Regions from separate parts of the Streptomyces sp. NPDC052687 genome, predicted to be linked through region 1. Evidence: riboswitches for the same ligand, from Rfam matches in the RefSeq annotation. Region 1 holds a riboswitch; each other region holds the start of a gene.

Region 1 (7,527 bases):
GTGCCGTGGCCGGCACCGCGGAGACGATCACGTCGTGCTTGGCGCGCCGGGCGTCGGCGTCCTGCGCGAACGGCTCCGCGTTCGCCGTACGGGCCAGCAGGCCGGTCGAGGACAGCAGCACCCGGCACGGGTCGTCCGCGACCTGCAGCGGCACGGTGGCGGCCGTGGTCGCCGCGGACTCCAGCAGGACCGTACGGCGCGGGGTGCCGAACTTCTTGGCGACCGCGGCGAGTTCCGAGGAGACCAGCTTGCGCAGCTCCGCGTCCGACTCCAGGATCCGGGTCAGCTCCTCGATCTCCGCGTTGAGCCGCTCCTTCTCCGCCTCCAGCTCGATCCGGTCGTACTTGGTGAGGCGGCGCAGCGGCGTGTCCAGGATGTACTGGGTCTGCGTCTCGCTCAGCGAGAAGCGCTCCATCAGGCGCTCCTTGGCCTGCGCCGAGTTCTCGCTGGAGCGGATCAGCCGGATGACCTCGTCGATGTCGACCAGCGCCGTCAGCAGGCCCTCGACCAGGTGCAGACGGTCGCGCCGCTTGCCGCGGCGGAACTCCGAGCGGCGGCGCACGACCTCGAAGCGGTGGTCGAGGTAGACCTCCAGCAGCTCCTTCAGGCCCAGCGTCAGCGGCTGGCCGTCCACCAGCGCGACGTTGTTGATGCCGAAGGACTCCTCCATCGGCGTCAGCTTGTACAGCTGCTCCAGGACCGCCTCCGGCACGAAGCCGTTCTTGATCTCGATGACCAGGCGCAGCCCGTGCTCGCGGTCGGTGAGGTCCTTGACGTCGGCGATGCCCTGGAGCTTCTTCGCGCCGACCAGGTCCTTGATCTTGGCGATGACCTTCTCGGGGCCGACCGTGAAGGGCAGCTCGGTGACGACCAGTCCCTTGCGGCGGGCCGTGACGTTCTCCACCGAGACCGTCGCGCGCATCTTGAAGGTGCCGCGGCCCGTCTCGTAGGCGTCGCGGATCCCGGACAGGCCGACGATCCGGCCGCCGGTGGGCAGGTCGGGGCCCGGGACGTGCTTCATCAGGGCGTCGAGATCGGCGTTCGGGTGCCGGATCAGGTGGCGGGCCGCCGCGATGACCTCGCTCAGGTTGTGCGGCGGCATGTTCGTGGCCATGCCGACCGCGATGCCGGAGGCGCCGTTCACCAGCAGGTTCGGGAACGCGGCGGGCAGCGCGACCGGCTCGCGCTCCTGGCCGTCGTAGTTCGGCGCGAAGTCGACCGTGTCCTCGTCGATGGACTCGGTCATCAGACCCGTCGCCGCGGCCATCCGGCACTCCGTGTACCGCATGGCGGCCGGCGGGTCGTCGTTGCCCAGCGAGCCGAAGTTGCCGTGGCCGTCCACCAGCGGCACGCGCATCGAGAACGGCTGCGCCATGCGGACCAGGGCGTCGTAGATCGACGCGTCGCCGTGCGGGTGCAGCTTGCCCATGACCTCGCCGACCACGCGGGCGCACTTCACATAGCCGCGCTCCGGGCGCAGGCCCATCTCGTTCATCTGGTAGACGATGCGGCGGTGCACCGGCTTCAGGCCGTCGCGCGCGTCCGGCAGGGCTCGGGAGTAGATGACCGAGTACGCGTACTCGAGGAAGGAGCCCTGCATCTCGTCGACGACGTCGATGTCGAGGATCCGCTCCTCGTACGAGTCGTCGGGCGGCGGGGTCTTCGTGCTGCGGCGGGCCATCGCTGCCTGGCTCCTTGCTGAAGCGTGGTGAACGGGATCTGACGCGGACCATTGTGGACCGCGGCACTGACAACGCGGAGCGGGACCCGGCGTCGGCCGTCCGGCCCTCCGCTGCGGGCAGGCTACGCCCGTCGGCCGCCCGGCCCCTCGCGCCGCGGAAGGCCACGGCCGTCGGACGGGCCCCCGCTGGGCGCAGGTTACGCCCCGCGGTCCGGCCACCCGCTCCGGGGAGGCTACGCCCTCCGGTCCGTCCCTGCCGCGCGCAGGCCCCGGTCCTTCGTTCCGTCTCTCGCCGCGCGCAGGTTCAGGGTTCTCGGCTCGTCTCTCGCCGCGCGCAGGTTCAGGGTTCTCGGCTCGTCTCTCGCCGCGCGCAGGTTCAGGGTTCTCGGCTCGTCTCTCGCCGCGCGCAGACTCAGGGTCCTCGGCTCGTCTCTCGCCGCGCGCAGACTCAGGGTCCTCGGCTCGTCTCTCGCCGCGCGCAGACTCAAGCCCCTCGGCTCGACCCTCGCCGCACACAGGCCCCGGCCCTCGCTCCGGCCCTCGCCGCGCGGTAGACCCAGCTCTGCGATTCGGCCGTTGCCGGGCGCGGGCCCCGCCCCTCGGTTCGGCCCGCCCTCGCCGAGCCCGGATCCCGCCCTCCGCCGGGTCCCGCCCGCCCCCCGGCGCCCGCCCTCACCCGCCCGGCTCCCGGCCCGCAGGTCACGCTCTGTCCCCGGCTGACCGTTTCTCGCTCTCGGCGTACGGCGTCCGGGAACTTCGCGGACCGTCCGCGCGCTTGCATACAGTGGCAGGACCGGCACGAACAGAGCGGTCTCAGCCACCGCATCCGCGATCGAAGGGACGTACATGCCCATGGGTCACACGGCCACAGCCGAGGCAGGCTCCGGCGGCCTGAAAGCGACCGAGCACCGCCTGGCCAACGGCCTGCGCGTGGTGCTCTCCGAGGATCACCTGACCCCGGTCGCGGCGGTGTGCCTCTGGTACGACGTCGGCTCCCGCCACGAAGTCAAGGGGCGTACCGGCCTGGCTCACCTTTTCGAGCACCTGATGTTCCAGGGCTCCGCCCAGGTGAAGGGCAACGGTCACTTCGAGCTGGTGCAGGGCGCCGGCGGCTCGCTGAACGGCACCACCAGCTTCGAGCGCACCAACTACTTCGAGACCATGCCCGCCCACCAGCTGGAGCTCGCCCTCTGGCTGGAGGCCGACCGTATGGGCTCCCTGCTGGCCGCCCTGGACGAGGAGTCCATGGAGAACCAGCGGGACGTCGTCAAGAACGAGCGCCGCCAGCGCTACGACAACGTCCCCTACGGCACCGCCTTCGAGAAGCTGACCGCCCTGGCGTACCCGGAGGGCCACCCGTACCACCACACGCCGATCGGCTCGATGGCCGACCTGGACGCGGCGACCCTGGAGGACGCGCGGGAGTTCTTCCGCACCTACTACGCGCCCAACAACGCGGTCCTGTCGGTCGTCGGCGACATCGACCCCGAGCAGACCCTCGCCTGGATCGAGAAGTACTTCGGCTCCATCCCCTCCCACGACGGCAAGCCCGCCCCGCGTGACGGCACGCTGCCCGACATCATCGGTGAGCAGCTGCGCGAGGTCGTCGAGGAGGAGGTCCCCGCGCGCGCCCTGATGGCCGCCTACCGGCTCCCGCACGACGGCACGCGCGCGTGCGACGCGGCCGACCTGGCGCTGACCATCCTCGGCGGCGGCGAGTCCTCCCGCCTGTACAACCGGCTGGTCCGCCGGGACCGTACGGCCGTCGCGGCCGGCTTCGGACTGCTCCGGCTGGCCGGGGCACCCTCCCTGGGCTGGCTGGACGTGAAGACCTCCGGCGACGTGGAGGTGCCGGTCATCGAGACCGCCATCGACGAGGAGCTGGCCCGGTTCGCCGAGGAGGGCCCCACCGCCGAGGAGATGGAGCGCGCCCAGGCCCAGTTGGAGCGCGAGTGGCTGGACCGGCTCGGCACGGTCGCCGGCCGCGCCGACGAACTGTGCCGGTACGCCGTGCTGTTCGGCGACCCGCAGCTCGCCCTCACCGCCGTGCAGCGGGTGCTGGAGGTGACGCCCGAGGAGGTCCAGGAGATCGCCAAGGCCCGCCTGCGGCCCGACAACCGCGCGGTGCTCGTCTACGAGCCGATCACCCCAGAACAGCCCGAGGAAGTCGAGGGCACCGAGGACCCGGAATCCGCGGCGACCGTGGAAGCCGCCGACGCCACCGAGGAGGCGGCCAAGTGACCGAGCTGACCACCATGGACTTCCACCCCCAGCCGCAGCCGGGCGAGGCCAGGCCGTGGGCGTTCCCGGCCCCCACGCGCGGGACCCTCGACAACGGCCTGACGGTGCTGCGCTGCCACCGCCCCGGTCAGAAGGTCGTCGCCGTCGAGGTCCTCCTCGACGCCCCGCTGGACGCCGAGCCCGCCGGCCTGGACGGCGTGGCCACGATCATGGCGCGTGCCTTCTCCGAGGGCACCGACAAGCACTCCGCCGAGGACTTCGCCGCCGAGCTGGAGCGCTGCGGTGCCACCCTCGACGCGCACGCCGACCACCCGGGCGTGCGGCTCAGCCTGGAGGTCCCGGCCTCCCGCCTGGCCAAGGGCCTCGGGCTGCTCGCCGACGCGCTGCGGGCGCCCGCCTTCGCCGAGAGCGAGGTCGAGCGGCTGGTGCGCAACCGCCTGGACGAGATCCCGCACGAGCTGGCCAATCCCTCCCGGCGGGCCGCCAAGGAGCTGTCCCGGCAGCTGTTCCCGGCGACCTCGCGCATGTCGCGCCCGCGCCAGGGCACCGAGGACACGGTCGCGAAGATCGACTCGGCGGCCGTGCGCTCCTTCTACGAGCGGCACGTCCGCCCGGCCACGGCCACCGCCGTGGTGGTCGGCGACCTCACCGGCATCGACCTGGACGACCTGCTGGGCGACACCCTCGGCTCCTGGACCGGCACGCCCGGCGAGCCCCGGCCGGTGCCGCCGGTGACCGCCGACGACACCGGGCGCGTGGTCATCGTCGACCGCCCCGGCGCCGTCCAGACGCAGCTGCTCATCGGCCGTATCGGCCCCGACCGGCACGACCGCGTGTGGCCCGCGCAGGTGCTCGGCACGTACTGCCTCGGCGGCACCCTCACCTCCCGCCTGGACCGCGTGCTGCGCGAGGAGAAGGGCTACACCTACGGCGTGCGGGCGTTCGGCCAGGTGCTGCGGTCCGCGCCGGACGGCACGGGCGCCTCGATGCTCGCCATCAGCGGCTCGGTGGACACCCCGAACACCGGCCCGGCCCTCAAAGACCTCTGGACGGTGCTGCGCACGCTCGCCGCGGAGGGCCTGACCGACGCCGAGCGGGACGTCGCCGTGCAGAACCTGGTCGGTGTGGCGCCGCTGAAGTACGAGACGGCGGCGGCCGTCGCGAGCACGCTGGCCGACCAGGTCGAGCAGCACCTGCCCGACGACTACCAGGCGACGCTGTACCGCCAGCTGGCCGCGACCGGCACCGTCGAGGCCACCGCCGCGGTCGTCAACGCCTTCCCGGTGGACCGTCTGGTGACCGTCCTCGTCGGCGACGCGGCGCAGATCAAGGAGCCCGTGGAGGCCCTGGGCATCGGCGAAGTCACCGTCGTGACCGCCGAGTAGACGCCGCGGCGGCACACCCACGCCGAGCGCCGCGGCACATCCGCGCGGAGGGGCCCTGGTGACCGAAGCGTCACCAGGGCCCCTTGATGTCCGAATTGGGGCGGAGGTTGCCTGTCTGGCCTGTGGGATGCGCTACAAAACGCCGAATCGGTTTGGGCTTTGCAAGCCGGCCGTCTTAGCGTCGTCCGGGCTGTTCGTCAGGCAGTGCGCCGCACCCGCGGCACCGGACAGTCATCGCCGAGTCCCCGTACGGCGCGAGCCAGGGGAGCCGGGGACCCAACCACGCAGTCCCTGGGGTGAATCGGGCGCCCGCGCATCCGCGAGGGGGTCCGTAGGAGACCTTCCTGCTCCGAACCCGTCAGCTAACCCGGTAGGCGAGAGGGAAGGAAAGGACCAGCCACTTCATGGCGTTCACGCGCGCCACCGGGAGGCATCGCCGTCCCGGCCGGATGCAGCGCTCCACCGCCCGCGCGGCGGGAGTCGCGGCGCTCACCACCACCGGCGTCTTCGGCACCCTGGCGAGCCCGGCGCTCGCCGCCGGGCCCGAGCCCGAGCAGACCGGCCTGCTGCCGGTCCTCACCATCGGCGACGAGGTCGCCGACCAGATCGACGCCCAGGCCGCCGCGCAGCAGCAGGCCGCCGAGCGGGCCGCCGCCGAGCGCGCGGCCGAGGCCGCCGCGATCAAGCGCGCCGAGGAGGCCGCCCGCGAGGCCCGCGAGGAGAAGGAGCGCGCCGCCCGCGAGGCCGAGCGCAAGCGCCTGAACACCTTCGTGCCGCCGATCTCCGGCTCCTACGTCTCCACCGGCTACCAGGCCGGCAGCTCCCTGTGGTCCTCCGGCAGCCACACCGGCGTCGACTTCCACGCCGCGACCGGCACCTCCGTCCACGCCGTCGGCGCCGGCACGGTCGTCGAGGCCGGCTGGGGCGGGGCGTACGGCAACCAGGTGGTCATCCGGATGCACGACGGCACGTACACCCAGTACGCCCACCTGTCCTCGATCGCCGTCTCCGTCGGCCAGACCGTGACCCCGGGCCAGCAGATCGGCCTGTCCGGCGCCACCGGCAACGTCACCGGCCCGCATCTGCACTTCGAGGCCCGTACGAGCCCGGAGTACGGCTCGGACATCGACCCCGTCGCGTACCTGCGCGCGCACGGCGTGAACATCTGACCCAGCCCCGCGAAACGCTCCGAGCCCCGGCCCGCCCGCCGGGGCTTTCGGCGTTTCGGCCGCCCCCTTGTCCAAAAAATATCCATGGATTCCGACCCGCCGTCGGAAATTCCGCCTCATTGCCATAGAGTCGCTGAACACACGTCAATCGTCGACGTTTCACGGGGATTAAGGCGGAGGTCGGTCATGCGTATTCCGGCGCACTCGGTGTGCACGGCGATCCGGGACGACATCGTCGCGGGTGTCTACGAGCGCGGCAGCCGGCTCACCGAGGAACTGCTCGCCCGCCGCTACGGCGTCTCGCGCGTACCCGTCCGGGAGGCGCTGCGCACGCTGGAGGCCGAGGGTTTCGTCGTGACCCGGCGCCACGCGGGCGCGTGCGTCGCCGAACCGACCGAGCAGGAGGCCGCCGACCTGCTGGAGATGCGCCTGCTGCTGGAGCCGCTGGGCGCCTCCCGCGCGGCGCAGCGGCGCACCGAGGCCCACCTGAAGGTGCTGCGCGGCCTGGTCCGGCTGGGCCAGGAGCGCGCCCGCCGCGGCCACAGCGACGACCTGCGCTCCCTGGACGGCTGGTTCCACGAGACGCTGGCGCAGGCCTCCGGCAGCCCCGCGCTCACCTCGGCGCTGACCCAGCTGCGGCACAAGATCGCCTGGATGTACACGGTGGAGGCGCCGGCCGGCCCGGGGGAGGCGTGGGCGGAGCACGGGGCGATCGTCGACGCCGTCGCGCGCGGCGACAGCGAACGCGCGCGGGCGATCACCGCGCTGCACACCGAGCGCGCGAGCGCCGCGCACCGGCTGCGGTTCGGCCCGGGCGGCGAACGCCCGGAGCGTGTGAGGAATTCGCAACATGGCGTAAACATGTCGGGTCTGCGGCATTAACACGAGCGCCGTATACAAAGAACGGATATCCGGCGGGCGGGGTATTTTCCCTGCCCTTTTTCGGCATGCCGATAATCGCCTCAGGTATGCGGGTAATCGGCTTCAGGCATGCCGGCGATCCGATTTCGGTGCGCCGGTGATCTGCCGTGCGCGCTGCGGCGGTCCGTCC
Region 2 (7,527 bases), on a different contig from region 1:
CTCTGGGCTACGGACGGGTGCGTGAGGCCGTCGGAACACGTTCTTCGACGCGAGATCCGCAGGGTCGGCGGAGTCCTCTTCTGAACATGTTCAACGACCCCGGTAACCCCCGGAAGGGCCAACCGGCCCCTATCCGTGCCCCGGTAGGGCCGATTTCCTTGTGAAGAACTTCACGAACTTTCCCGACGGCATGTCAACGAGGGGCCCCGGAAGGGCCCCCCGCGTGTCGCTCATACGGTATCCAGGCTGCTCAACCGCTGACTACCGGCGGGTAACAAAAGAGAGCTACGCCACCGACCACGCGATGCCGTCCAGGATGTCGTGCTCGCTCACCACGACCTCCTCCGCGCCGATGCGCTCCATGATCGCCAGCAGGACGAGGGCGCCCGCGGCGATGACGTCGACCCGGCCGGGGTGCATGGACGGCACGGCGGCGCGCTCGGCGTGGGTGGAGCGCAGCAGCCAATCGGTGATCTCGCGGACCCGGTCACGGGAGATCCGGGAGTGGTGGATGGCGGCCGAGTCGTACTCCGGCAGCTCCTGGGCGATGGCGGAGACCGTCGTCACCGAGCCGGCCAGGCCCACCAGCGTGCGCGCCTCGCGCAGCGGCACGCTCCGCTCGGCCAGGTCGAGCGCGGCCTCGATGTCGGCGCGCATGGCCGCGATCTGCTCCTCGGTGGGCGGGTCGGTGACCGCGCCGTCCACCACCAGGTGCCGCTCGGTCATCCGGACACAGCCGACGTCCACCGAGCGGGCGGCGCGCACGTGCTCCTCGCCGACGACGAACTCCGTGGAGCCGCCGCCGATGTCCACCACCAGGAAGGGCCGCTCCAGGTGGTCGTGGCCGGCCAGCTCCTTGGTGGCGCCGGTGAAGGAGAACTCGGCCTCCTGGTCGCCGCTGATGACCTCGGGCTCGACGCCGAGGATGTCCACGACGCCGCGCACGAACTCGTCGCGGTTCTCGGCGTCCCGCGAGGCGGAGGTGGCCACGAAGCGCAGCCGCTCGGCGCCGTACTCCTCGATGACGGCGGCGTACTCGCGGCAGGCCGCGAAGGTGCGCTCCAGCGCCTCGGGGGCCAGCCGCCCGGTGCGGTCGACGCCCTGGCCGAGCCGCACGATCGTCATCCGGCGGTCCAGTTCCGCCAGTTCACCCGTGGCCGGGTCGCAGTCGGCGACCAGGAGGCGGATGGAGTTCGTACCGCAGTCGACGGCGGCGACCCGGGTCACTGTCCGCCCTCCTCACCGGCGAGGGTCACGCAGGAGCCCTTGCGCCACCACTCCGGCAGCATGGCCAGGGCCTCGTCGCCCAGCGGGTTCACGCCGGGGCCGGCGGCCAGCGAGTGGGCGACCAGCACGTGCAGGCACTTGACCCGGTCCGGCATGCCGCCGGCGCTCGGGAAGCCCTTCAGCTCCTCGATCTCGTCGCGGCGCCGGATGTAGTCCTCGTGCGCGGCGCGGTACGCGGCGGCCAGCTCCGGGTCGCTCTCCAGCCGGGCCGTCATCTCCTTCATCACGCCGTTCGCCTCCAGCGTGCCGATGGCCGAGTTGGCCTTCGGGCACGTCAGGTAGTACAGCGTCGGGAAGGGCGTGCCGTCGGGCAGCCGCGGGGCCGTCTCCACGACGTCCGGCTGCCCGCACGGGCAGCGGTGGGCGATCGCGCGCAGCCCGCGCGGCGGTCGGCCGAGCTGCTGCTGGAAGGCCTCGACGTCCGCGTCGGTGGGCTCGGTGCGCGGGGTGGGCGGCGGGGGCGTGTCCATGCCTGTCTTTCTGTGTCCGTTCAACGGTCCGGGACATCGGCGGCGTCGGCCTGGTCGACGCCGTCCCAGACGTTCGAGTACCAGGGGCGGTCGGCCCCGCCCGTGTCGGTGCGGGACTGCTCGGCCGCGTCCGGGTCGATCACCACGTACCCGGTCTCGCCGGGCATCACATAGTGCAGCCGCTTGCGGATCTGCTGCTCGGCGTACGCGTCGTCCTGCCACCGCGCCTTCTGGTCGCGCAGCCGTTCGACGCGCTCGCGCGCCTGCCGCTGCTCCCGCTCCAGATCGGCGATCTCGGCGCGCTGGGCGACGTACTGCCTTATCGGGTAGGCGAGCGCCACGACCAGCGAGCAGACCACCAGCGCCAGCAGCGCGGCCCGGCCGGTCAGCCGGGAGCGGCGGGCCTGCCGCTTGGTCTGCGAGCGGTAGACACGGGCGGCGGTCTGCTCGCCGAGCAGTCTGATCCTGGTCGCGGTGGAGAACCGGTCCCGGTCCCTCACGGCCATCGTCCCGCCTCCCGTTCACGCGCGTACGTCCCCGCACACGGTACGGGACCGAGTACGGGGACGTACGTACGACGCTTCCTACGCGGGCGTCAGCCCTGCACGGCCGCGGTGCTCAGCCCTTGAAGCGCGGGAACGCGCTGCGGCCGGCGTACACCGCGGCGTCGTCGAGGATCTCCTCGATGCGCAGCAGCTGGTTGTACTTGGCGACGCGCTCGGAGCGGGCCGGGGCGCCGGTCTTGATCTGGCCGCAGTTGGTGGCGACGGCGAGGTCGGCGATGGTGACGTCCTCGGTCTCGCCGGAGCGGTGGGACATCATGCACTTGTAGCCGTTGCGCTGGGCCAGCTCGACGGCGTCCAGGGTCTCGGTGAGCGAGCCGATCTGGTTCACCTTCACCAGCAGGGCGTTCGCGGCGCCCTCCTCGATGCCCTTGGCCAGGCGCTCGGGGTTGGTGACGAACAGGTCGTCGCCGACGAGCTGGACCTTGTCACCGAGCTGGGCGGTGATGGTCTTCCAGCCCTCCCAGTCGTCCTCGAACAGCGGGTCCTCGATGGAGACCAGCGGGTACGCCTCGACCAGTTCGGCGTAGTACTCGGTCATCTCGGCGGCGGAGCGGTTCTTGCCCTCGAAGACGTACACGCCGTCCTTGTAGAACTCGGACGCGGCCACGTCGAGGGCGAGGGCGATCTGCTCGCCGGGGGTGTAGCCGGCCTCCTTGATCGCCTCGAGGATGAGGTCGAGGGCCTCGCGGTTGGAGCCGAGGTTCGGGGCGAAGCCGCCCTCGTCGCCGAGGCCGGTGGACAGGCCGCGGTTCTTCAGCACCTTCTTGAGGGTGTGGTAGACCTCGGCGCCCCAGCGCAGGGCCTCGGAGAAGGACTCCGCGCCGATGGGGGCGATCATGAACTCCTGGATGTCCACGTTGGAGTCGGCGTGCGAGCCGCCGTTCAGGATGTTCATCATCGGCACCGGGAGCAGGTGCGCGTTGGGGCCGCCCAGGTAGCGGAAGAGCGGCAGGTCGCTGGCCTCGGAGGCGGCGTGCGCGACGGCGAGCGAGACGCCGAGGATGGCGTTGGCGCCGAGCGAGCCCTTGTTGTCGGTGGCGTCCAGGTCGAACATGGCCTGGTCGATCAGGCGCTGCTCGGTGGCGTCGTAACCGACCAGCTCCGGGCCGATCTGCTCGATCACGGCGAGAACGGCCTTCTCGACACCCTTGCCGAGGTAGCGGTTCGAGTCGCCGTCGCGCAGCTCGATGGCCTCGAAGGCGCCCGTGGAGGCGCCGGACGGGACGGCGGCACGACCGGTGCTGCCGTCGTCGAGGCCGACCTCGACCTCGACCGTGGGGTTGCCTCGGGAGTCCAGGATTTCCCGGGCTACGACGACGTCGATGGACGGCACGAGCATCTCCTTCGTGGATGTGACGCGGTGGGCAGAACCGCGGGTGTGGCTCTGCGAGACGAGCCTAACCGGCTCCGGGGGATCGGCCAGCCGACCGCCCACCCCGTGGACGGAACCGAGAGTAAATTGTTTCCGAACGGAACAAAGCCCGTTCCGGAAAATTCGCGGCCACGGCCTCGGTCACGGTCGCGGCATGCGGTGTCGGCACGCGGCCACGGTCGCGGCACGCGGCCGGGTGGGTCCGTGCCCGGACATGCCCCCGCCCCGGTGCGTACGGGGGAGACGCACCGGGGCGGGGAGACTGCGGGGCTGCCGCTTGCCTCTTGTCTTCTTACTTGAGGTGCAGCTGCTGGCCCGGGTAGATGAAGTCGGCGTCGTCGACGATGTCCTTGTTCAGCTCGAACAGCTTCTGCCAGCCGCCCTTGACGTCGTGCTCCGCGGCGATGGTGCTGAGGGTGTCGCCCTTGACCACCTTGTACTCGCCGTCACCCTTCTCGACCTTCTTGCCGGTCGGGGTGGTGACGGTCTTCTCGGCCTTCGGGGCCGGCTCGGCGGCCGGGCGCTCGGCGGAGCGGGAGGCCGGCTGCTCCTCGGTCTCACGGGCGGGGGCGGAGCCGGTGCTCTCGGCGGAGCCGCCGTTGTACGGAGCGCTGGAGAGGTTGACACCGCAGTGCGGCCACGCGCCCTTGCCCTGGCCCGCGAGGACCTTCTCGGCGATGGCGATCTGCTGCTCCTTGGTGGCCTGGTCGGCGGTGGCGGCGTACTGCGTGCCACCGTACGCGGCCCAGGTGGAGGCGGAGAACTGCAGACCGCCGTAGTAGCCGTTGCCGGTGTTGATGGACCAGTTGCCACCGGACTCGCACTGGGCGACGGCGTCCCACTCGGCGGCGGTGGCGGCGGAGGCGTTGCCGGCCGCCATCAGCGGAGCGGCGACGGCGGCGCCGGTGACACCGGCGAGCGCGATGGCGCGGGTGGCCTTGAACGGACGACGGTGCTTGCCCTTGCCGGAAAACAGCATGGATCGATCCCCTCACCGACGCCTGCGAGGTGAGCTGTCGGGTTCGGGCCGGTTGAGTTGCCCGGCCGCGGCTCTTGCGAGCCGCGGCTTCACCCCGAGCCGGTTCCGGTGTCGAGTCTCCTCAACGGCCGGGACCGGCACTTACCTTGGGTCCCCCGCTCCTGCCTACGGCGCTTGAAGCGACGACTGTTCCCGGGCGGCCGCTGGCAGGATTCGGCGTTGCGGCAGCCGGGGCTCGCGGTGACGAGCGGCTTCGACCGTAGCCAGGCGATCGGCGGATTTTCAAAGACGATCAGGGCTTCTGAGACCTATCTCTCACCGTGTTTATAACGGACATTCACCGCGAACCGTGTGCTGAAGTCCCGCTACTTTTCTCCCGGTTCAACCCCTACCTCCAGCGTCTGACCGGGGAGGATGAGGTCGGGGTCGGTGCCCACGGTCGCCTTGTTCTCGGCGTACAGCGCGGACCATCCGCCGTCCAGCTCAAGGGAGTCCGCGATGCCCCACAGGCTGTCGCCGGCGCGGACCGTGTAGGTGCCGTCGGCCGCGTCGCGGGCGGCGGCGGAGTCGCGCGAGGCGTGCCGGCCGGAGGGCTCGGTCGTACGGCTGTCGGCGGCCTCCTCCTCGGCGCTGTCGCCGCGGTGGCGCCCGGTACCGGTGGAGCCGGTGTCGGCGGTGCCCGAAGACGGGTCGTTCCGGCCGGAGTTGTCCGAGTAGTCCCGCTTCGTGGTGGCCGTGGAGGAGTCGCCACCTCCCGAGGACGCGGGGTCGGAGGCGCTCGAAGACGGCGAAGACGTGGCAGAACCGGACGATTCGGCACCTTCCGGAGTTCCGGAGGAACCGGTGCCGCCGGAGATTCCGGAACGCGCGGAGGATCCGGCCGATTCGGCGGAACCGGAGGAACCGGAGGTTTCCGAGGATCGCGACGAGTCGGACAAGCCGGACTCGGGGCTCGCCGAGGAGCCCGCGTCCGGCGTGGCCGACGCACCCGACGCGGCGTCAGCCGCCAGACCGGTGTCGACCCCCGGAGACGCGGAGTCGCCGTCGAGGCCGGCGAGCACACCGCAGGTGGGCCAGGCCGCCACACCCTCGGCGGCCAGGATTCTCTCGGCCACGGCGATCTGCTGCGAACGGCTGGCCACGTCGGGGCTCTCGGCGTAGTCCAGGCCGCCGTACTTCACCCAGTTCTCCTGGGAGATCTGGAGGCCGCCGTAGTAGCCGTTGCCGTTGTCCGCGCTCCAGGAGCCACCGCTCTCGCACTCCGCGACCCTGTCCCACGTGACCCCGCTGGCGGCGCTCGCGCCGCTCGCGCCGAGGAGCGGGATGGCGATGGCGGAACCGGTCACTCCGGCCGCGACGATGAGGGCCGGAGCCTGGCGGGGGCGACGGTGACGACCGTTCCCGGAGAGCATGCGGAGACCTTTCGCGAGACAACGGTGACGGCGCGGCGGAGATGCTGTGATCACCGCCGTCACACTGATGGGTGAACGTATCGGCAGACGATCACTTGTCACAAGTTCATGCCGCGCAGATCACGTGAAGATCACAGAGGTGAGTGCGTGTCACCTTCGCGGCGGCACAGGGCCGCTGCGCGCGCAGGAGCCCGGTGCACCTCACCGCTCCGGTGTGAACTCCACGGGCAGCGTGCGCAGTCCGCGCATGATGAGTCCGCCGCGCCAGCGCAGGTCCGCGGGGTCCGCGGCCAGCCGCAGGTCCGGCAGGCGCGTGAGGAGGGTGGCGAGCGCGGTCTGGCCCTCCAGGCGGGCGAGCGGGGCGCCCAGGCAGTAGTGGATGCCGTGCCCGTATCCGAGGTGCTGGTTGTCGCGGCGGGCGAGGTCCAGGGTGTCGGGGTCGGCGAACCGGGCGGGGTCGCGGTCGGCGGCGGCGAGCACGACGAGGACCGGGTCGCCGGGGGCGATGTCCTGACCGCCGATGGTGAGCGGCCGGGTGGCGAAGCGCCAGGTGGCCAGCTCCACCGGACCGTCGTAGCGCAGGAGTTCCTCCACTCCGGTCTCCAGCAGAGCGCGCTCCCCGGCCGCCAGGGAGCGCTGGAGGCGCTCACGCTGTTCCGGGTGGGTCAGCAGGGCGTACGTGCCGTTGCCGATGAGGTTGACCGTGGTCTCGAAACCGGCGAACAGCAGGATGAACGCCATCGCCGCCGCCTCGTTCTCGGTGAGGTGCTCGCCGTGGTCGGAGGCGCGGATGAGACCCGAGATCAGGTCCTCGCCGGGCGCGGGCTCGGCGGGCAGGGCCTCGCGCTTGCGGTGGATGAGGTCGGCGAGATAGCCGCGCATCTTCTTCACCGAGCGCGCCACCCCGCCGCGCGGTCCCCCGCCGTGCCGGATCATCATGCCCGCCCAGTCCCGGAAGTCGTCCTGGTCCTCGCGCGGTACGCCCAGCATGTCGCAGATGGCGTAGATGGGCAGCGGGAAGGCGAACTCGTGGATGAGGTCGGCGGACCCGGTGCGGGCGAACCCGTCGATGAGGCGGTCGGTCAGCTCCTGCACGCGCGGCGCGAACTCCGCGACGCGCCGGGGCGTGAACGCCTTCGACACCAGGCGGCGCAGCCGGGTGTGGTCCGGCGGGTCGATGTTGAGCAGATGCGTCATCAGCTCCGCCTTGCGCTCACCCGGAATGCCCGTCTTGCCCTTGGCGTGCGCCGGTTCGGCGTGGTGCTCCGGGTTCTTCGACAGCCGCTGGTCGGCCAGCGCCTGCCTGGCGTCGGCGTACCGGGTGACCAGCCAGGCCTCCACCCCGCTGGGCAGCCGCGTCCGGTGCACCGGGGCGTGCTCGCGCAGCCAGGCGTAGGCGGGGTACGGGTCGGTGGCGAACTCCCAGGTGAACAGGGCCGGG
Region 3 (7,527 bases), on a different contig from region 1:
CTTCAGCGGCATCCAGGTCTTCGCGTCCACGGCGATGGTGATCGCGCCGACGGTGCTGCCGGACTGCTTCGGCTCGATGACCAGCTTGTAGGCGTCCCGTCCGGCGACCTGCGCGGTGCCGTCGACGGTGACCGAGGTGGTGTCGTCGACCGCCTTCAGCGCCTGCTCGGCGAAGTCCTTCGGCGTGGCCGGGGGTTCCCCGGCGCGCTCGCCGGCCTCGTCCGCGGTGCCGTGGAAGACCTCGTTGGACGCGCTGTCGTAGCCCCAGACGTCCTTGCCGTTGTGGATGAGGCTGTACTCGGCGGCGTTCTCCAGCACGGACAGCTTCTGGCGGTCGGGGCCGTCGGCCGCGACGCGCAGGGTGTGGGTGCCGGTCACCAGCTCGGTGAGCTTGGCCGACGGGTCGGCGGCGGAGCCGTCCCCGTCACCGCCGGGCGCGGTCGCCGCGGCGCCGCCCAGGGCGCCTTCGAGGCCGCCGAGGTCGGGCAGCCCCAGGTCCGTGGTGATCTTCACGGTGCCGGACAGCCGCTCGACGTCCGACTCGGCGATCTTCTGTATGAGCTGCTGCGCGGTGATCTTCGGCAGGTCGGGGCTGCCGGAGTCGGCGAGGGCGGGGACGAGCCCGATGGTCCCGGCCGCCACCCCCACCACCGCGACCGGAACGACGTACCGGCCGGCCTTGCGCCGCCGCACGGTCGTACTCTCGTCGGATTCGTACGGTGCCATGTGTGCCCTACCTCCGTCGTCGGCCCGCCCATTCTCACCCGACCGGGTGAGAAGTGGTGGCTGTTCCGTGGCTTCCTTCGTGCCATCCATCTGACCAAAACCGGGCACGGTTTTCGTCAGACCGCGGGATCAACTCCGCGTACTGCTGCGGTATGACACGACACACCGGGATATCCCCCGTCCCGTAGGGGTGGGGGTCCCGGAAGGGGAGCACGGACCGGAGAAGCCGGGGAAGGCGACGGCCGGACATGACCGGTGAGGGCCGGGCCGGTGGAGGTCAGACTGGCCGGTCAAGGTCAGACTGGCCGGTCAAGGTCAGACTGGCCGGTCAAGGTCAGACTGGCCGGTGAAGGCCAGGCGGGCTGATGAAGGCCAGACGGCCGGTGAGGGTCAGCGGGCCGGTGAAGCCCCCCTCAGCCCTTATCCCGCCCGGTGGACCACCGCGTCGCACAGTTCCTGGAGGGCCCGCTTGGCGTCGCACTCCGGCAGGGGGGCCAGCGCGGCGCGCGCTTCCTCGGCGTAGCGCACGGTGTCCCGCCGGGCCTGCTCCAGCGCCGGGTGCGCGCGCAGGGCGGCCAGCGCCCGGGCGTGCCGGTCGTCGTCGCTGAGGTCGGACTCCAGCAGCTCGCACAGCGCGACGTCCTCGGCCCGTCCGCCGCGCGCGGCCAGCTCCCGCAGCCGCAGCACGGGCAGCGTGGCGATGCCCTCGCGCAGGTCGGTGCCGGGGGTCTTGCCGGACTCGTGGGAGTCGGAGGCGATGTCGAGCACGTCGTCGGCGAGCTGGAAGGCGACGCCGAGCCGCTCGCCGTACTGGGTGAGGACGCTCACCACGGACTCGTCCGCGCCGGACATCATCGCCCCGAACCGGCAGGACACCGCCACCAGCGAGCCGGTCTTGCCGCCGAGCACGTCCAGGTAGTGGTCGACCGGGTCGCGCCCGTCCTGCGGGCCCGCGGTCTCCAGGATCTGCCCGGTCACCAGCCGCTCGAAGGCCTCCGCCTGCACCCGGACCGCCTCGGGCCCGAGGTCGGCGAGGATGTGGGAGGCGCGGGCGAAGAGGAAGTCGCCGGTGAGGACCGCGACGGAGTTGCCCCAGCGGGTGTTGGCGCTGGGCACGCCGCGCCGCACGGCCGCCTCGTCCATCACGTCGTCGTGGTACAGCGTCGCCAGGTGGGTCAGCTCCACGACGACCGCGGAGGGCACCACGCCCGGCGCGTAGGGGTCACCGAACTGCGCGGCGAGCATCACGAGCAGCGGCCGGAACCGCTTCCCGCCGGCCCGCACCAGATGCTGCGCGGCTTCCGTGATGAACGGGACCTCGCTCTTGGTGGCCTCGAGCAGCCCTTCCTCGACAGCCGCCAATCCGGCCTGGACATCGGCTTCCAGAGCCTGGTCCCGCACGCTCAGCCCGAACGGCCCGACGACGGTCACGAGGGGTCTCCTGTCTGCTGGTGTCTACTGGCGACTACGCGGTTTGTCGATACATCGCTGCCTTCACTCAAGTCAGCGTATCCGGTCACGTTTCGATCACTGATGCCGCCCACGGTTACAGCACGGGCGGTATCGGATCACGCCCGGAATGTTTTCGATCAGCTGATAAGAAGGCATATCTACGACGATGACATGAGCACGCCTATCGACCCTCCCCCCTTCTCCCGCTCGTCCGGTTCGACAACGACGCGCACTCCATAAGGGGTTCCGCCCTCGTGGCAGACATAGCACACCTTGAACTTATTGCCCGATTTGGGGGACTTGCTCCTCGACGTGAGTTGACTCACGACAGCCCCGTCACAGGCTCCTCACAGACCCCTCATCAGATTCCCCTTCCCTCTTGCCAGTTGACCCTCGACCGGGAAAAAGGATCAAGTACGTCAAACGCGCTGATCATGGTCAACCGGCGCGATAAGTGAATCCGCTACTTGTTCCGGACACGGGCTCTCGCATACGTTCCCGGTCCGTCGGGCGGAACGCCGAATCCTGCCGCCGCCCGCGCCACCCACCACGAACTCACTCGTACGGCAGGAGCGGGGGACCCAGGTAACACGCCGGTCCGGGCAGCGCCCGGGGCGGCTTGGGGTGAAGCCGCGCGCTCTGGAGCGCGCGGCCGGGCAGCTCCCCGCCCGAACCCGACAGCTCACCTCGCAGGCGTGGGAGAGGACGTTCACCATGCCCGCACGTGTGCCCGCTCAGGCCCTGTCCACCGCCGACCAGCCGGTCAGGAGCCGCCGCCGCACCCGTCTCGCCCGCGCTCTCGCCGCCGCCGGCACCGGCGCGGCCGTGCTCGCGCTGCCGCTGATCGGCGCGACCGGCGCCGCAGCGGCCACCCCGGCCGCGGCCACCGCCGCCACGGCGTACCCCGACAACCTCGACGGCTGGATCCGCCAGGCCATGTCGATCATGGCCCAGCACGGGATCCCCGGCAGCTACGACGGCATCTACCGCAACATCATGCGCGAGTCGTCCGGCAACCCGAACGCCATCAACCTCTGGGACTCCAACGCCGCCAAGGGCACCCCGTCCAAGGGCCTGCTCCAGGTCATCGACCCGACCTTCGCCGCGTACCACGTGCCCGGCACGGCCTACGACCCGTACGACCCGGTCGCGAACATCGTGGCGGCCTGCAACTACGCGGCCGACCGCTACGGCTCCATCGACAACGTCTTCGGGGCGTACTGAGGGGCGTACCGAGGGGCTTACCGGAGGGCGTCCCGGGCCACGCGCACCGGCTGAGCCGGGCTCACCAGGCGACCGGCGCCCACCGTTTCACCGAAGAGCCGTTCGAGGACGGCGGCGATGCCGTCGTCCTCGTTCGACAGGGTGACCTCGTCGGCCACCGCCTTGAGTTCCGGATGGGCGTTGCCCATGGCGACGCCGTACGCCGCCCAGTCGAACATGGGAATGTCGTTCGGCATGTCGCCGAAGGCCAGGGTGTCCTCGGGCCGCAGTCCCAGATGACCGGCCGCCAGCGCGAGGCCGGTCGCCTTGGTGATGCCGCACGGCTGAAGCTCGACCGTGCCCGGCCCCGACATCGTCACGGTGGCCAGCGAGCCGACCACCGAACGCGCCACCGACGCCAACTCGTCGTCCGACAGGGTGGGGTGGCGCAGCAGCACCTTGCTGATGGGCTCGCCCCACAGGTCCTCGCGCCGCCCGACCCGCACCGCGGGCAGGGTGGGGTGCGGCATCCGGTAGCCCGGCTCGATCAGCGTCAGCCCGTCGACCCCGTCCTGGTCGACCGCCGCGTACACCTGCCCCGCCTCGGCCTCGATCTTGCCGAGCGCGGTCTCCGCCAGTTCCCGGTCGAGGGTCACCGACCACAGCAGCCGGTCGGCGTCGATGTCGTACAGCTGTGCCCCCTGCCCGCACACCGCGAGGCCCGTGCAGCCCAGGTCCTCCAGCAGCGGGCGCACCCGCGGGGCCGGCCGGCCGGTCACCACCAGATGCCGGGCGCCGGCCGCCGCCACCCGCGCGAGCGCGGCGCGCGACCGGTCGGAGACCGTGTCGTCGCCGCGCAGCAGAGTGCCGTCGAGGTCGGTGGCGATGAGGGAGTACGCGGTGCGCGCGGCATATGCGGTGGGTGCGGCCATGATCAGAGAATACGGACCCGGCGCCCGCCCCGCTGATTCTCAACTTCCTTTCCGCCGTCCGGTTTTCACTCCCAGGGGGTGCCCTGCCGCTCCCGGAGCGGTGGTACGCCGCCCGGCATCACCGGCAGGGGGGACACTGCCCAAACCGGGATCACCGCCGTAACGTTGCTGCGACCGCATGGACCGCACGTACGAAAGTGAGGCAGCACCCCATGCCCCCCTTCGATGTCCCCGAGGGCGACCCCTTCGGTCCGCACAACCTTCCGTACGGCGTGTTCTCGCCCGCCGGGTCCGAGCGGCGGACCGTCGGCGTCCGGCTCGGCGACCATGTGCTCGACGCGGGCGCGGCGGCCCGCGCGCTCGGCTCCCCGTACGCCACGCTGCTCGACCGGCCCACGCTGAACCCACTGCTCGCGGCCGGCCGCACCGCCTGGTCGGACGTGCGGCGCGCGCTCACCGCCTGGGTGACCGTGCCGTCCCACCGGGAGACCGTCGCCCCGCTGATGCACCCCCTGTCGTCGGTGACCCTGCACCTGCCCTTCGAGGTCGCCGACTACGTCGACTTCTACGCCTCGGAGAACCACGCCCGCAACGTCGGCCGGATGTTCCGCCCGGACGCCCCCGACTCGCTCACCCCCAACTGGAAGCATCTGCCGATCGGCTACCACGGCCGCTCCGGCACGGTCGTGGTCTCCGGCACGGACATCGTCCGCCCGGCGGGCCAGCGCAAGGCGCCCGCCGACCCGGCGCCGGTCTTCGGACCGTCCGTCCGGCTGGACATCGAGGCCGAGGTCGGCTTCGTGGTCGGAACGCCGTCCCGGATGGGCAGCCCCGTCCCGCTGGGCGACTTCCGGGAGCACGTCTTCGGGCTGTGCCTGCTCAACGACTGGTCCGCGCGGGACATCCAGGCCTGGGAGTACGTCCCCCTCGGGCCGTTCCTCGGCAAGTCCTTCGCCACCTCCGTCTCCGCGTGGATCACCCCGCTGGACGCCCTGGAGGAGGCGCGCGTGGCGCCCCCGGAGCGCACCCACGGACTGCTGCCCTACCTGGACGACTCCGGCGAGGAGCCCGGCGGCTACGACCTGCGCATCTCCGTCGCGGTCAACGGCCACGTGGTCTCCGAGCCGCCGTTCTCCACCATGTACTGGACCGCGGCCCAGCAGCTCGCCCACATGACGGTGAACGGCGCCTCCCTGCGCACCGGCGACCTCTACGGCTCCGGCACGGTCAGCGGCCCCGAGCCGGCCCAGCGCGGCTCCCTGCTGGAGCTGACCTGGAACGGCCGCGACCCGCTCGAACTGCCCGACGGCAAGCGCACGTTCCTGGAGGACGGCGACACGGTCACCCTGACCGCCTGGGCACCGGGTCCGGGCGGCGCCCGGGTGGGTCTGGGCGAGGTGACCGGGACGATCGTGCCCGCCTGAACCGCCCGGCGCGGCCTGGCTGTTGGGCGACGCCCCGCGGTGGAGAGGTGACGTGCGGTAACGCCCCGGTCGGGGCGCTGACTCCGGGCCCCGCCCGCCGTCATACTGGCGGCGGGCGCAGTGCGCGACGCCGGTGCGGGATGCGGACGGCGCGCGCCCCTCGCCCGCACCGCACGACCGAAGCCGCCCTTCCGTCTCCTGGATCCGGAGCCCTTGGCATGACCGTCTGCCTGCTCCTGCTGAGCGTCCTCGCCGTGACGGCCGCCGTGCCGGTCCCCCGCGCGCTGACCCGTGCCGCCTGGCCCGAACGGGAGCCGGTGGTCGGGCTGTGGGTGTGGCAGTGCCTGGTCGCCACCGTGCTGCTGTGCTGCCTGGCCGCGCTGACGCTCGGCGCGGCGGCCGTCTTCCAGACCGTCCGCGACCAGGTCTTCGCCCCGGCGCCGCCGGCCGTCACCGCCGCGTACGACCTGTCCGCCGCGCCGCCCTGGGCCACCGCGCTGACCCTGCTGCTGGCCTGTGGGGCCGCCTGGACCACCGCCATGCTCGTCCGTGAGCTGGTCGAGGCCCGGCGCAGGCGCGGCCAGGCCCGCGCCCATCTGCGCGAGCGCGCCCCCGACCTGCCGACCGGGCTGCCCGCCGCCCGCGGACCGCTGCTGGTCCTGGAGGACGAGTACCCGGACGCCTGGTGGCTGCCGGGCCACCCGGCGCAGCTGGTGGTCACCACCGGCGCCCTGCACCGCCTCACCGACCACCAGCTCGACGCCGTCCTCACCCATGAGCGCGGCCACGCCCGCGCCCGCCACGACTGGCTGCTGCACCTGTCCACCGCGCTGGCCACCGGATTCCCCCGTATCCCGCTGTTCGCGCACTTCTGCGACCAGACCCACCGCCTGGTCGAACTGGCCGCCGACGACACCGCCTCCCGGCGCTGCGGTCACCTCACCACCGCGCTCGCCCTGATCGAGCTGAACCAGCACCGCGGCGTGCTGTCCTGCGCCTCCAGCCACCGGCTGCTCGGCGAGCGCGTCGACCGTCTGCTGGAGCCGCCGCCCCGGCTGGACCGCCGCCGGCGGGCCCTGACCACGACGGCGGCGGCACTGGTGCCACTGCTCCCCCTGCTGATCACCTTCGCACCGGGCCTGACGGCACTGAGCTGAACCGACCACCGCCCCACACCCAGCCGCCCACCCGGGCCGGCCCTCGCCCACGCCCGACCTCACGCCCACGCCCGGCCGCATGCCCAGTCCGGCCGCCCACCCTGGCCCGGCCGCCCACCCGCGCCGGGCCCGCGCCCGCGCCCGGCCGTACGCCGAGTCCGGCCTCACGCCCACGCCTCGCCGCGCGCCCGCGCCCGGCGGCACACCCGCGCCGGGCCTCACGCCCAGCCCGGTCTCACGCCCACGCCGGGCCTAACGCCCAGTCCGGCCGCACGCCCACGCCGGGCCTAACGCCCAGTCCGGCCGCACGCCCGCGCCCGCGCCCGGCCGCAACGCCCACGCCCCGTCGCGCGCCCGCGCCGGCCCTCACGCCGCGCCCGGCCTCACGCCCAGTCCGGCTCCGGCTCCTCCGCGGACCAGTCGTGCGGGCCGAAGGCGTCGTCGCCGTCAGGACCGGCGGAAGCACCCGCACCCGCACCCGCGGCGGAGCCCCCCGCACCCGCACCCGCCGGCTCGGGCGCCGCACCCGCCCCGGGCCGGTCGCCCAGTCCGGCGAGGACCCCCAGCACGCCCTCCCCGTACGTCGCCAGCTTCTTCTCGCCCACTCCGCCGATCCCGCCCAGCTCCCGCAGC
Region 4 (7,527 bases), on a different contig from region 1:
GGCAGGCCGCCGCTGCGGTACTGCGCCGCGGCGAAGGACCCGAGGGCGTCGCGCGCCGAGTCGAGGCGTTCCTCCTTGCGGGCCGCCTCGTCCTGCAGGGCGGCGAGCCGCCGCTGGGCGGCGTCGGCCTTCTCCTTGGCGCCGTTGTACTTCTCGGTGGCCACCTCGGCCTCCTGGTACAGCTTGTTCACCGTGGCCTTGACCTGCGTGGGGGTCAGCTCGGGCTCGGCGTGGCCCGTCCCGTCGAAGGCCGTCACGGCCGCCGCGCCCGCGAGGGCGAGGGTTGCCGCCGTACGGGCTCGATGGCCCCCGGCCGAGCGATGCCGGGGCTTGCGGTGAGCTGCCACGTGGACTGCACGTCCTTTCCTGCGGCCGGGCGGTCCGGCGGCGGTGTCGCACAGGGGAGCGGGACCGCCGCCGGACCTTCTCGGCGGAGACGTCCGGCTGCCGCCCTGGGCCTGGGCGGCGGTGGGGAGCCGGACATCTGAGGGAGGACGCTAGGCCGGGATATGCCGGAGAGGTCACGAGAAGTACGGAAGTGACGCGAGCGGGCCGTCGGGTGACCGTATGTGACCGTGACGTTTCTTCGGAATGGTCGAGGTGACGCAGCGTGCTGACCGAAGGGGCGATTCCGGGACCGGCGTACGGGACGGGATGCTATGGCGCATATATGCGCCGCCCCCGCGTCACTCCCCGTACGCGCTCATGCCCGCCGTCGGCCAGGGACGGGCCGGTGTCGGGCGGCGGGGGACGGCCTCGTTAGGCTCCGGCCCCATGGACGTACTCATCCATCTCTTCGTCGGCCTGCACATCATCGGCATCGCCTCGCTCCTCGGCGGCTTCCTCACCCAGATGAAGGCGATGGGCCAGGGCACCGCCCGCTTCGTCCCGGCGATGCTGCACGGCGCGCTGACCATGCTGGTCACCGGCGTGATCCTGGTCGGTCTCAACCAGGCCGACGACCAGACGGTCGACAACATCAAGATCGGCGTGAAGCTGGCCCTGCTGATCGTGATCCTCGGCCTGGTCTACGTGAAGCGGGACGAGGAGCGGGTGGACAAGGGCCTCTTCGGCCTCGTGGGGCTGCTGACCACGGCGAACATCTTCATCGCGGTCCTCTGGACCTGAGCCGCCGCGCCCCGCGCCCGCGGCCCCCGCGGACCTCGGCGCCCCCGGACCACCCGCCCCGCGTCGCCCCCGGACCACCCGCCCCGCGTCAGGCCGGCCGCACCACGCTGTGGATCGACGACTCGCCGTCGTAGTACACCGACTCCTCCCGCACGTACGTCCCGGGCTTCGGCGCGTGGATCATCATCCCGTTGCCGATGTAGATGCCGACGTGGGTGACGTCGTCGTAGAAGAAGACGAGGTCACCGGGGAGGGCGGCGGACAGGGGGACCGTGGTGCCGGCGTTCACCTGGTCGTAGGTGGTGCGCGGCAGGGTGACGCCGGCGGCCTTCCACGCGGCCTGGGTGAGGCCGGAGCAGTCGTAGGAGCCCGGCCCGGTGGCGCCCCAGACGTACGGCTTGCCGATCTGGGCGCGGGCGAAGGCGATCGCCTTCTCGGCCTTGGCGGTGTACGTCGCGCCGGCGGCCGGGACGGAGGTCTCGCCGGCGGAGGCGGAGGGGGAGGACGAGGCGCCGCCCGTCTCCTCCCGCGGGGCCGGCACCGCCTCCCGCTCCTCCTGCTCCTGCAGCCGCTGCTCCTCCGCCTGCTGCCGGGCCAGCTCCGCGGCCTTGCGCGCCGCCTCCTCCCGCTCGCGCTGCTCGATCGCGGCGAGCCGGGCCTTCTCCTCGGCGGTCAGCCGCGAAAGCATCTCCCGCGCGGTGGCGAGTTTCTTCTGGACGGTGGCCTTGGCCGTCTTCAGGCCGGCCTGTGACTCGGTGAGCGTCTGGAGGCTCTCGGCGGCCTCCTGGCGCTTCTTCATCGTCTCGGACTGCTGCGCGAAGTAGTCGTCGACCGATTCCTTCTGCCGGCTGGTGAGCCGGTCCATCAGGTGGGTGCGGTCGAAGTAGTCCTGCGGGGAGTCCGCGAGCAGCAGGGTCGCGACGCCGGGCGCGGCGGCGCCGGTGCGGTACTGGGCCGCGGCGTAGGAGCCCAGCTCCTCGCGGGCCTCGTTGAGCTTCTGCGCCCGCTGGGCGACGTCGTCCAGGAGGGTGTCGACCCGCTTGCGCTGCTTCGCGGTCTTCTCCTTGGCCGCGTTGTACTTCTCGGTCGCCGACTCCGCCTGGCGGTAGAGCTCGTCGACCTTCTTCTCGACCTCCTCCAGGCTCGGCTTCTCGTCGGCGGACGGGGCGGCGTCGGCGGTCTGCGACAGCAGGGCCACGGAGGTGAGGGCCGCGGTGGCGAGGGCGGGGGTGCGTATGCCGGCCACGCGCGGGGTGGGACGGGACTTGCGGTGCGACGCCAAGGGAGGCGACTCCTTCCATGGGCCGCCTACCGGGTTAGCTGTCGGGTTCGGGCGGGTCGTGAGGAAGGGTTGCCCTACAGCCCGTCCCGAAGGGGAGGGCCGATTCACCCCAGAGTCTGTTGGGTCCCCGGCTCCGGCCGCTGTGCGGGCGCGCCGGACTCGGCGGAGGCCGCGCGGCCCGGCGACGTTCGCCGGTAGGAGGTCGTACGGCCTGCGCGGAACGGTAGCCAACTCGTGTGCCTGCTGTGAAGGTTGGTGGGTGATATGCCCGATACATTTCCGTGACCTTTCCGACAGCGCCCCCCGGCGGTCCCTCAGCGGCCCCTCAGCGCTCCCTGCGCGTCGCTCGCCGTCGCCGAGCCTGCGCGGCGCGTGGCGGCCGGCGGCCGGTGTGATGTTCTGCGGGCGGCCCTCGGTTGTCAGTGGGGCGCCCTAGACTCGGAGAGCGATGAGCAGCCTCTTTGACGACAGCTTCCTGGCGGACCTCCAGGCCCCTCGCGGGCACGAGGAGGAACCCCCGCCGCCGCCCGAGGGCGATCACGTTCCGGAGTCGATCCCGGACGATCTGTTCGGCGGGAAGTTCGACGTGCCGCCGGACCGATGGGGCTCCCCCCGCTCGGGCGGAGCCGAGAGCGGGGGAGGCTACTACCGGGACGGCGCCCCCCGCCCGGTGGTCGACTCGGCCGCCCTCCTGGAGGGGCTGAACGACAACCAGCGCGCCGCGGTCGTCCACTCCGGCTCCCCCCTGCTCATCGTGGCCGGCGCCGGCTCCGGCAAGACCCGCGTGCTCACCCACCGCATCGCCTACCTGCTGGCCGAGCGGGGCGTGCACCCGGGCCAGATCCTCGCGATCACCTTCACCAACAAGGCCGCGGGCGAGATGAAGGAGCGCGTGGAGCAGCTGGTGGGCCCGCGCGCGAACGCGATGTGGGTGATGACCTTCCACAGCGCGTGCGTGCGCATCCTGCGCCGCGAGTCCAAGAGGCTCGGCTTCACCTCGTCGTTCTCGATCTACGACGCCGCCGACTCCAAGCGCCTGATGGCCCTGGTCTGCCGCGACCTGGACCTGGACCCCAAGCGCTTCCCGCCCAAGTCCTTCAGCGCCAAGATCAGCAACCTGAAGAACGAGCTGATCGACGAGGAGGACTTCGCCGCGCAGGCCTCCGACGGCTTCGAGAAGACCCTCGCGCAGGCCTACGCCCTCTACCAGTCGCGGCTGCGCGAGGCGAACGCCCTCGACTTCGACGACCTGATCATGACGACGGTCAACCTGCTGCGCGCCTTCCCCGACGTGGCCGAGCACTACCGCCGCCGCTTCCGCCACGTCCTGGTCGACGAGTACCAGGACACCAACCACGCGCAGTACGCCCTGGTCCGCGAGCTGGTCGGCACCTTTGAGCACCCGGTGGACGTGCCGCCCGAGGCCGAGGTCCCGCCCGCCGAGCTGTGCGTCGTCGGTGACGCCGACCAGTCGATCTACGCCTTCCGCGGCGCGACCATCCGCAACATCCTCCAGTTCGAGGAGGACTACCCGGACGCGACGACGATCCTGCTGGAGCAGAACTACCGCTCCACCCAGACGATCCTGTCCGCCGCCAACGCGGTCATCGAGCGCAACGAGTCCCGCCGCCCGAAGAACCTGTGGACCAACGCCGGCCAGGGCGCCCGGATCACCGGGTACGTCGCGGACACCGAGCACGACGAGGCCCAGTTCGTCGCCGACGAGATAGACCGCCTCACTGACGCGGGCGAGGCGAAGGCCGGCGACGTCGCCGTCTTCTACCGCACCAACGCCCAGTCCCGTGTCTTCGAAGAGGTCTTCATCCGCGTCGGCCTGCCCTACAAGGTCGTCGGCGGCGTCCGCTTCTACGAGCGCAAGGAGGTCCGGGACGTCCTGGCCTACCTGCGCGTCCTCGCCAACCCCGAGGACTCGGTCCCGCTGCGCCGCATCCTGAACGTGCCCAAGCGCGGCATCGGGGAGCGCGCGGAAGCGATGATCGACGCGCTCTCCCAGCGCGAGAAGATCAGCTTTCCGCAGGCGCTCAAGCGCGTCGACGAGGCGTACGGCATGGCCGCGCGGTCCACCAACGCGGTCAAGCGGTTCAACGCGCTGATGGAGGAGCTGCGCACCATCGTCGAGTCCGGCGCCGGACCGGCGACCGTCCTGGAGGCGGTGCTCGAACGCACCGGCTATCTCGCCGAGTTGCAGGCCTCCACCGACCCGCAGGACGAGACCCGGATCGAAAACCTCCAGGAACTCGCCGCCGTCGCCCTGGAGTTCGAACAGGAACGCGGTGAGGGGGAGACCGGCACGCTGGCCGACTTCCTGGAGCAGGTCGCGCTGGTCGCCGACTCCGACCAGATCCCCGACGAGGAGGACGGCGACGGCGTCATCACGCTGATGACCCTGCACACCGCCAAGGGCCTGGAGTTCCCGGTCGTCTTCCTCACCGGCATGGAGGACGGCGTCTTCCCGCACATGCGCGCCCTCGGCCAGACCAAGGAGCTGGAGGAGGAGCGCCGCCTGGCGTACGTCGGCATCACGCGCGCCCGGGAGCGGCTGTATCTCACCCGGTCCGCCATGCGCAGCGCCTGGGGACAGCCGCAGTACAACCCGCCGTCCCGCTTCCTGGAGGAGATCCCCGCGGCGTACGTCGACTGGAAGCGCACGGGCGCCGTCGCCGCCCCGGCGGGACCGGTCTCGGGCGTGGCGGCCTCGCTGTCGTCGTCCCGTTCGCGCTCCTCGGCGTCCGGCGCCTCCGGGTTCGCCACCCGCCGGACCGCGGAGAAGCCGGCGGTGTCCCTGGCCGTCGGCGACCGCGTCACCCACGACCAGTTCGGGCTCGGCACCGTCGTCGGGGTCAAGGGCACGGGCGCCAACGCCGAGGCGACGATCGACTTCGGCGACGCCAAGCCGAAGCGGCTGCTGCTGCGGTACGCGCCGGTCGAGAAGCTGTAGCGGCGCCCGCCGCCGTGACCCCTGACCCCGTGACGCCTGACACCGTGAGGCCGTGACGCCGTGAGAAAAGCCCCCGCCGGACAGGGCGGGGGCCGTTCACGCCGACGTGGTCAGGACGGGTCCAGCCCGTGGCTGCGCAGCCAGGACAGCGGGTCGATGGCCGCGCCGCCGCCCGGCCGGACCTCGAAGTGCAGGTGCGGGCCGGTGGAGTTGCCGGAGTTCCCGGAGAACGCGATCGGGTCGCCGGCCTTGACCGTCGTACCGGAGGCCACGCGGTAGCTGGAGAGATGGCAGTACCAGGTCTCCGTGCCGTCCTTCGCGGTCACGATCATCATGTTGCCGTAGGCGCTGTTCCACTCCGTGCGGACGGTGCCGTCGGTCGCGGCCATCACGGTCGAGCCGTACGAGACGGGGAAGTCGATGCCGGTGTGCAGCGACATCCAGTTGATGCCGGACTGGCCGTAGTAGGCGCTGAGTCCGTGCTGGGCGACCGGGAGGGCGAACTTCGGACGGAGCCGCTCCTTGCGGGCGGCCTCCTCGGCGGCCCGCCTGCGCTCGGCCTCCTGCTGCGCCTTGAGGTCGATGCGCTCCTGGGTGCGGCTGGCCCGGTCGGCGAAGTCGTCCGCCTCGGCGGACAGGCTCTCCAGCTGGGTGTCCAGCTTGTTGTTGGCGGTGGCCGGCTTCACCGGCTGGGCGTCGGCCGCGGTCGTCGAGGTCTCCTGCGCGTCCTCGGCGCCGAACGTGCCGACGGAAGCGGCGGCGATGCCCGCGACGCCCATGACGCACGCCGAGGGAACGGCCACGGTCAGCAGCGCGGAGCGCTTGGCGGGCGTACGGCGGCGGGAGCGCGAGCCGCCGCGGGAGGCCGCGCGCGAGACGGGCTCGGGGGTGACCTCTTCCTGTCCGTCGAGCAGGCCGACGGCGGGAAGTTCACCGGTGGCGGCCAGACCGTCCTCCGGCAAAACGGTTTGCCCGCTCTCGTCGTAGGAGGTCCCGCCCTCGTAACCGGCCGGGTCGTCGTAGCCGGAGGCGTCCTCGTACGACGTGGACTCGTCGTAGCCGGAGGCGTCCTCGTAGGCGGTGGACTCCTCGTACGTCACCTGGTCGAAGGTGGCGGTGGCCTGCTGCTGGTCGCTGTCGCCGCCGGCGGTGTTCCACTGGGTGGCGTCGTACGCGCCGGTGTCGAAGTGCTGCGTGCCCCACTCCCACTGCTGCGTCTGGTCGGCGGGGCCGCCGGACTGCTCGGGCTGGAGCCAGGCGCTCGCGTCCCACTGGCCGCTGGTGTCGGGCGCGGCGGTCTGGTGCGGAATGCCGGCGAGCTGCTGGTAGCCGGTGGACCAGGCGGTGGCGTCGTAGGCGCCGGTGTCGTAGGCGGCGTGGTGCTGGGCCGCGTACGGGTCCTGGTTCAGGGTCTCGTGACTGCCGGTGGACCACTGGGAGCTGTCGTACGCGCCCGTGTCGTGGCCGCCGGTCATGTCGCCGAAGAGGGGGTCCGCCTGGAAGGTGGTGGCGGAGGAGGCGGTGGGGTGGCCGCCGGTGTCGAAATCGGTGGCTGGATAGCCGCCGTATGTGGTGAAGTCCCCGTAAGGGGCTTCCTGGGTGCCGTACGACGCGTAGTGCGCCGAGGCGGCGTCGGAAGCCGGAGCCGGGGTGGTCATGCTCCCCGACGGGTGACGGTCGTTCACCAACTTCTCTTTCGCCTCGACAACAGGGGCTGCCAGAGCAGTGCGGCGACTGTACCCGGCGGTACGCGGGCACGACAATCTTCTGCAGGTTTCGTGCCTACGGGAAACGGGCATTCGGCCGTGTTTCGGGGGAGGGCGGGCACGAACTTTGGCTTTGTGTTCGAAGAGCGTTCGATGTCTGGTCGCTGTCGGGTCGCTGTCGGGTCGCTGTCCGGCCGCTCTCCGGCACCGGTGAATCGGTTTGTTCCGGCGAGACGTTGAGGGCGCGGGGGAGGGGCGCGAGGAGGGCGCGAGGGTCAGGCCACCGTCACGTCGTCGGTGTGCGCGGTGGTGTCCGCCCCGGTCCGATGCGCCAAGTCGAGGGCCTGCCGTATCCCGGACGCGACGGCCGGATGGACGGGCAGGGCGAGATGGCCGATCCCGGTCACCCGTATGTTCCGCGCGGACAGGTCCGGGTGGTCGAGGCGTGCGGC

What was found. A riboswitch is a leader RNA that binds a small molecule or an ion and turns the genes downstream of it on or off. The one in region 1 is predicted to bind cyclic di-AMP.
Positions count from the first base shown of each region.
Region 2: another riboswitch for cyclic di-AMP. It lies ahead of AB0K92_RS06060 (transglycosylase family protein); the one in region 1 lies ahead of AB0K92_RS13115 (M23 family metallopeptidase).
Region 3: another riboswitch for cyclic di-AMP. It lies ahead of AB0K92_RS00650 (transglycosylase SLT domain-containing protein); the one in region 1 lies ahead of AB0K92_RS13115 (M23 family metallopeptidase).
Region 4: another riboswitch for cyclic di-AMP. It lies ahead of AB0K92_RS01535 (NlpC/P60 family protein); the one in region 1 lies ahead of AB0K92_RS13115 (M23 family metallopeptidase).

Region 1 covers NZ_JBFATR010000011.1:111,652-119,178, forward strand. The annotation lists gene AB0K92_RS13100 (DNA topoisomerase IV subunit A) at 1-1,681, opposite strand, end outside; gene AB0K92_RS13105 (pitrilysin family protein) at 2,528-3,922, shown strand; gene AB0K92_RS13110 (pitrilysin family protein) at 3,919-5,307, shown strand; cyclic di-AMP (ydaO/yuaA leader) riboswitch at 5,533-5,699, shown strand; gene AB0K92_RS13115 (M23 family metallopeptidase) at 5,712-6,476, shown strand; gene AB0K92_RS13120 (GntR family transcriptional regulator) at 6,663-7,358, shown strand.
Region 2 covers NZ_JBFATR010000003.1:277,651-285,177, reverse strand. The annotation lists gene AB0K92_RS06080 (Ppx/GppA phosphatase family protein) at 286-1,227, opposite strand; gene AB0K92_RS06075 (DUF501 domain-containing protein) at 1,224-1,757, opposite strand; gene AB0K92_RS06070 (septum formation initiator family protein) at 1,778-2,263, opposite strand; gene eno (phosphopyruvate hydratase) at 2,376-3,656, opposite strand; gene AB0K92_RS06060 (transglycosylase family protein) at 3,988-4,674, opposite strand; cyclic di-AMP (ydaO/yuaA leader) riboswitch at 4,679-4,857, opposite strand; gene AB0K92_RS06055 (transglycosylase family protein) at 5,040-6,086, opposite strand; gene AB0K92_RS06050 (cytochrome P450) at 6,288-7,527, opposite strand, start outside.
Region 3 covers NZ_JBFATR010000001.1:122,904-130,430, reverse strand. The annotation lists gene AB0K92_RS00660 (DUF2092 domain-containing protein) at 1-726, opposite strand, end outside; gene AB0K92_RS00655 (polyprenyl synthetase family protein) at 1,147-2,157, opposite strand; cyclic di-AMP (ydaO/yuaA leader) riboswitch at 2,721-2,887, shown strand; gene AB0K92_RS00650 (transglycosylase SLT domain-containing protein) at 2,893-3,402, shown strand; gene AB0K92_RS00645 (HAD family hydrolase) at 3,420-4,313, opposite strand; gene fahA (fumarylacetoacetase) at 4,526-5,737, shown strand; gene AB0K92_RS00635 (M56 family metallopeptidase) at 5,956-6,894, shown strand; gene recQ (DNA helicase RecQ) at 7,278-7,527, opposite strand, start outside.
Region 4 covers NZ_JBFATR010000001.1:305,561-313,087, forward strand. The annotation lists gene AB0K92_RS01525 (NlpC/P60 family protein) at 1-347, opposite strand, end outside; gene AB0K92_RS01530 (hypothetical protein) at 775-1,128, shown strand; gene AB0K92_RS01535 (NlpC/P60 family protein) at 1,217-2,410, opposite strand; cyclic di-AMP (ydaO/yuaA leader) riboswitch at 2,418-2,585, opposite strand; gene pcrA (DNA helicase PcrA) at 2,859-5,369, shown strand; gene AB0K92_RS01545 (M23 family metallopeptidase) at 5,480-7,168, opposite strand; gene AB0K92_RS01550 (alpha/beta fold hydrolase) at 7,351-7,527, opposite strand, start outside.